2 linked regions of the Fibrella aestuarina BUZ 2 genome follow. The protein of the gene in region 1 binds, or shares a complex with, the protein of each later gene. Links are inferred from orthologs where the notes say so. Each region holds a gene or a part of one and is shown on either strand. Other genes may lie near its edges.

Region 1 (2,999 bases):
TTGCGCAGTTCCGTGACAAACCAGCGGAAGTCGGGGTTCATTTCGGGCGCGCCGCCCGTCAGGTCCACCGTCCGGATGTCGGTCGGAGCCAGGGCGTCGAGGCATTGCTGCATCGTTTCGCGCGTCATAATCTCCTTGCGATCCGGCCCCGCGTCAACGTGGCAGTGGCGGCACACCTGGTTGCACATCTTCCCCACGTTGATCTGGAAAATATCGATCTGAGTGGGACGAAGCGGAAACAGGCCAATGGGGGCGAGCTGCTCGCGGAACGTGGGTAAGCCCAGTTTGCCAAACGCGTCGCCTTCAATGACATCCAGCTGCGCCGCCGCACTGGCTAGGGTATGGTTAGAAGCCCGGAGTGATTTCATCCAGTAGACAGGGGGAGAAATAATGTATAATGAATGATATATAATGGGCTTAACGCACAAGTGCACTACCGGCTACCATTGTCCATTATTCATTATACAGTTTACATCCTTCACTTCACATGCTCAAGTCTTTGGCTTTGTTCATCATCTGGACGCCGTGAACGAGCGAGGCCCCGCCCCGGATAGCGGCCGCTACGTGAACTGCTTCCATCATTTCGGCTTCCGAGCAGCCCTTTTCGAGGGTATCGGAGGTATAGGCGTCGATGCAGTAGGGGCACTGCACGGTATGAGACACCGCCAGCGCGATGAGTGATTTCTCGCGGGCAGTAAGGGCACCTTCCGCAAAAACGGCCCCGTAATAGCTGAAAAATTTATCGGCCAATTCCTTTTGGAACTCACCAATCTTGCCAAACTTCTTCAGATCGGCGGGGTCATAATACGTCTGCATGGAGAAGGACTTTTAGGTATATACGTAAAAAGGGAGAATTGGATGCGAAGAGAAAGATTGGTAAAGAGTGAAAGCGATAAAGAGCGAAGGAGTGCTTCTCTGGCGTCAGCCAATCACTCGTTCGCTCCTTATCGTTTTCACTCATTCCTCATAGTCCTTCAAACTGCCGCAGGAAACGGACGTCGTTTTCGAAGTAGAGGCGCAGGTCACGTACCTGGTATTTGAGCATGGTGATGCGCTCGATGCCCATCCCGAAGGCGAAGCCGGTGTATTCGTCGGGGTCGATGCCGCAGTTTTCCAGCACGTTGGGGTCGACCATGCCCGAGCCGGCGATCTCGACCCAACCCGTGTATTTGCAGACGTTACAGCCGCTGCCGCCGCAGATCTGGCACGAAATGTCGATTTCGGCGCTGGGTTCGGTGAAGGGAAAGTACGACGGCCGGAACCGGATTTTGGTGTCTTTCGTAAACAGCTCTTTCACGAAGTGATAGAGCGTGTCTTTAAGGTCTTTGAAGCCCACGTTCCGGTCGACGTAGATGCCCTCGACCTGGTGGAACTGGCAGTGCGCCCGCGCCGAAATGGCCTCGTTGCGGTATACCCGCCCCGGCATGATCGATCGGATGGGCTTGAACCCGCCAATTTGGCCAGCGGAGCTGTTGCGGACGTGCTCCATCAGCCGAATCTGCACGTTGGAGGTGTGGGTACGTAGCAGCACGTCGGCAGAGGGGTTCTCGGCCGATTTCTGGACGAAAAACGTATCCTGCATTTCGCGGGCCGGGTGGTTATCGGGGAAGTTGAGCGCGCCAAAGTTGTACCAGTCGGTTTCGATCTCGGGGCCGTCTGACACGTTGAAGCCAATGCGCTCGAAAATCTGGATGATCCGCTGCCGCACGATGCTCAGCGGGTGCTGCGTGCCGGTCAGGTTGGGGATAACGGGCAGCGTAAGGTCCACGGCGGGTTGGGCAGCGGCGGCCTGCTGCTGGGCGTCTACGACCTCCTGAAAGGCCGCGAACCGCTCCTGCGCCCGGTTTTTCAGGCCGTTGAGTTGCTGGCCCAGCGCCCGGCGCTCATCAGCGGGGGCGGTTTTCAGCCCGTCGAACAGCTCCGTGACGGCTCCTTTTTTACTCAGATACCGCAGCCGGTACTGCTCCAGTTCGTCTTTGCTGGTGACGGTCGCCGCGTCGATTTCGGCGTATAGTTCGGTGATTTTGTCAAGCATGGTAAGCAGATTTGACGTTTGAGGTCGACGGGTTGATAGGGCTCAACCCACCTTACGCTGCTGCGCTGGCCCGCGCCAACCGTAACCAGTAACCGCCAAACGTCAGACTAATTTCCTCAAAGATAACCGTCCCGGCTTTTAATTGCCGAGTGCCGGGGCCTCATCCACGGGAATCGTGATGATAAAGGTGGTGTATTCGCCAGGCTGCGTATCGACCGACAGCGTGCCGCCGTGGCCTTTGGTGATGATGTCGTAGCTGAGCGATAGCCCCAGCCCCGTGCCCTGCCCGGTGGGTTTGGTGGTAAAAAAGGGCTGGAAAATCTTGCGTTGCAACTCGGCCGGAATACCGTTGCCGTTATCCTGTACCCGAATCTCGACGTGTCCGTCGAGTTGCCGTGTATAGAGCCAGACCGTGGGGTGATACTGGCCGGCGGGCTGGGTGCGGGCTTTTTCCCAGACGGCGTAGAAGGCGTTGTTGAAGAGGTTGAGCAGCACCCGGCCCACGTCCTGCGCCACCACCGTCACGGGTTCAAGCACCGGGTCGAGGCTGGTGTGCAGGTTGGCGTTGAAGGCCTTGTCTTTGGCGCGCAGGCCGTGGTAGCTCAGCCGCAGGTATTCGTCGCCGAGGGCGTTGAGGTCGGTGCGGTTTTTCTCGCCGGTGCTGGCCCGGCTGTGCTGCAACATGCCCCGCACGATGCTCGCCGCCCGCTGCCCGTGGTGACCAATTTTGCCCACGTTCTGGTGGATGTCGTTGAGCAGTTCGGCTTCCAGTTCCGGGTCGCGCTGATCGGCGGGGCGGGCCTGTTCCTGCCGGAGTTCATCGAGCAGTTCGACCGAGACTTCCGAGAAGTTGTTAACGAAGTTGAGCGGGTTCTGAATCTCGTGGGCGATGCCCGCCGTGAGTTCACCCAGCGACGCCATCTTTTCGCGCTGCACCAGTTGCGTCTGAGTCTCACGAAGTTCC
Region 2 (3,115 bases), 3.0 Mb from region 1 along the record:
GTTGTTTTAACTGATTTTGTTGGTCCCGAAGCAGCTCGTTGAGTCGGTTGTTTTCCGATTCCAGATGGGCAATACGTTGTTTCTGCTGAGCGACTAACTCAGTCAAATCGAAGATCTTGTGTTCAAAATCTTCCAGCAACACAAAGAGCCGTGATCCGGAAATCATCAGGGTAGCGGTTTCGGTTTACGAGGCGGGTGTTCTTGATTTAGTCATTATAGTAACCCACAGGGCTACCGATCGGATTGACAAAAAAACACCCGCCTTTGCACGGAAAACTTATTTTCTGATCGTTGCCCCCAACTCGCGTTCGAAGGCAGCCATCAGGCGTTGCATGGTTTTGTCGATGACGGCGTCGGTCAGAGTTTGGGTCGCGTCCTGCAAGGTGAAACTGACGGCGTAGGCTTTTTTGCCCGCGCCCAGGTTCGCGCCTTCATACACGTCAAACACGTTCAGCCCCGTCAGCAACTTGCGTTCGGTTTGCCGGGCCACCTGCTCAATCTGCGCAAACGATACCGACCGGTCGATCACGAGCGAGAGGTCACGGCGCACCTCGGGGAAGCGCGACACCTCCGCGTAGCTGGCCTTACCGCTATACCGCTTCGTGAGCAACGCCCAGTCGAAATCCGCATAATAAACAGGCACTTTGGCATCGGCCAATTTAGCCAATTTCGGGTTGAGTAACCCAAAGGTTACAACCGGCTTTTTACCTAACGTATAGGTCAAACCATATTGAAACAGCGTGGGGTCGGCCGGTTGCTGGTCCGTTGGCTTGATCCGCAGCGACGACAGCACACGGTTTACCGCCGCCGCCATGTCGTGAAAGGCGACGGCTTTACCCGGTTGCTGCCAGGTTTCGGCCGTTGTGTTGCCCGCCATGACCAGCGCGAGCCGGGGCGACTCGTGGTACTTGGTGGCACCGGTGCCGTTGTCGCCCGTGCTGACCGAGGAGCCGTAGACTTTGCCAAATTCAAACAGGCTGAGGTCGCGTTGACGTCGGTTGAGATTATACACCAGCGCATCGAGCATCGAGAACACCATCGACTGCCGCAGCACCGAAAGCTCTTCGCTCAACGGGTTCAGTAGGCGCACGTCGGCGAGGGGGAGTGTGGCCCGGATGGCCTCGTGGTAAGCGGGGCGGGTCATCGACAGCGACATGGCTTCGACAAAGCCGGTAGCCGCTAGTACGGTGCCGATGCGCGCCTGCAACTGATTCACGTCGACCTCGGGAAACTCCGACAGCGTATCGGCGGCCAGGCTGGCCGACAGGGGTACGTTGTCGAGACCATAAATCCGCAGGATCTCTTCCACCACGTCGGCCTCGCGGGTAACGTCGACCCGGTAGGGCGGCACCACCGCTACGAATCCCGACTCGGTCAGTTCGTCGGTCTGGATGTCGAGGCCGTACAGGATGTCGTGCATCCGCTGCCGGTCGATCTGAATCCCGATGAGCCGGTCGATGTTGCGGTACGTGACCGGCACGCGGAAATCGGCGATGGGGGTTGGGTACACATCGATCACGTCGGACGTAATCTGGCCACCCGCTACTTCCTGAATCAGCAGGGCCGCGAAGCGCAGGGCGAACGGCGGCATGTTGGGGTCGGTGCCACGCTCATACCGGAACGACGCGTCGGTTTTGAGCCCGTGTTGCTGCGCGGTTTTCCGAATCGACGCGGGCGAGAAATAGGCACACTCCAGAAAGATGCGCGTCGTCTCAGCCGATACGCCCGAAGTCTTTCCGCCAAATACGCCCCCAATACACATCGGCTCGGCGTCGCCATTGCAGATCATCAGATCGGTGGGCGTCAGCTTGCGATCAACGCCGTCGAGCGTCGTGAACGGCGTGCCGGCAGGCAGCGTTTTCACGACCACCTCGCCCGTGGTGATGGCGGCAGCATCAAACGCGTGCATGGGTTGCCCCAGCCCGTGGCAAACGAAATTGGTAACGTCGACAATGTTGTTGATGGGCGTCAGACCGATGCTCAACAGGCGTTTTTTCAGCCACTCGGGCGATTCGCCCACATGCAGGTTGCTCAGCGTCAGGCCCATGTAGCGGGGGCAGGCGGCGGTGTCTTCGACACGTACCTGGATGGTAAACTCGGTTGAGTCGACCTTGAAGGCGTCAATCGACGGCCACTTGACCGGCTTGCCCAGCAGAGCACGCAGGTCGCGGGCCACGCCGAGGTGCGAGGCCGCATCGGCGCGGTTGGGCGTGAGACCGATTTCGATGCGGTGGTCGGCTTCGAGCTGAAAGTACCGGGCGGCGGCTGTGCCGTTGGGTACGTCGGTGGTCAACACCATAATGCCGTCGTGCGACGTACCCAGCCCGATTTCGTCTTCGGCGCAAAGCATACCTTCCGAGGCTGCCCCCCGAATTTTGGCTCTCTTGATCTGAAAAGGCTCGCCGCTGCTGGGGTGCAGTGTGGCCCCTACGGTGGCCACCACCACGCGCTGGCCGGCGGCTACGTTGGGCGCGCCGCAAACGATGCTGAGGGGTGTTTCGCCGCCCACGTCGACGGTGGTCAGGCTTAGTTTATCGGCGTCGGGGTGGCGCTCGCAGGTCAATACGGTGCCAATAACCACGCCCGTCAGGCCACCCGGCACCGCCTCGATGGTGTCGATGCCGTCGACTTCCAGACCGGTACTGGTCAATAGCTTACCCAACTCGTCGGGCGTTTGGTCAACGTCAATGAACTGCGTAAGCCAGTTATACGAAATATTCATGTTTCAGGCAGGAAGGTCACGCATGGATACGGGCCGTGGGTACGTGCCTGTCGCCAATAGGCAAACAAGCGCCGACAAACGCCCCCAATGCATGCATGACCATCTAAAAAAAGCCCGACCGTTGCTAGTCGAGCCAACTAAGATGATCACAAAAATAAGCAAGCCCCTGCGTACTTTCGAGCAAGACCGGCTGGCTTATTGCGGATTATCAGCCGTTAACTGCAACAACACTACGGGCCGGTACGCGGACCCGCCAATCCATAACGTTGAGCTGGAGCCGTCGGCGAATGGGCAGAAACCCGCTGGAACGCCTGGTAATCGACGGCCTGTTGCGGGCGCTCAATCGTGGGCTACGTAGCGTTCACCGGCTTTTACGGCTACCGGCAACTTGTT

What was found. The genes of interacting proteins can lie anywhere in the genome.
Region 2: the proteins of pheS (region 1) and pheT are in contact, whole or in part, in a crystal structure (PDB 6P24), measured with the Escherichia coli proteins. The link is inferred for Fibrella aestuarina BUZ 2 from one-to-one orthologs.

What each region holds. Positions count from the first base shown.
Region 1 is NC_020054.1:4,687,837-4,690,835, reverse strand. It holds pheS (phenylalanine--tRNA ligase subunit alpha), read right to left. Parts: upstream 2,036-2,999; coding sequence 965-2,035; downstream 1-964. Other genes in the region: FAES_RS30655 (ATP-binding protein), read right to left, coding at 2,174-2,999; FAES_RS19275 (arsenosugar biosynthesis-associated peroxidase-like protein), read right to left, coding at 484-816; arsS (arsenosugar biosynthesis radical SAM (seleno)protein ArsS), read right to left, coding at 1-368.
Region 2 is NC_020054.1:1,702,075-1,705,189, forward strand. It holds pheT (phenylalanine--tRNA ligase subunit beta), read right to left. Parts: upstream 2,723-3,115; coding sequence 278-2,722; downstream 1-277. Other genes in the region: FAES_RS06910 (hypothetical protein), read right to left, coding at 1-166; FAES_RS06920 (DUF1684 domain-containing protein), read right to left, coding at 3,062-3,115.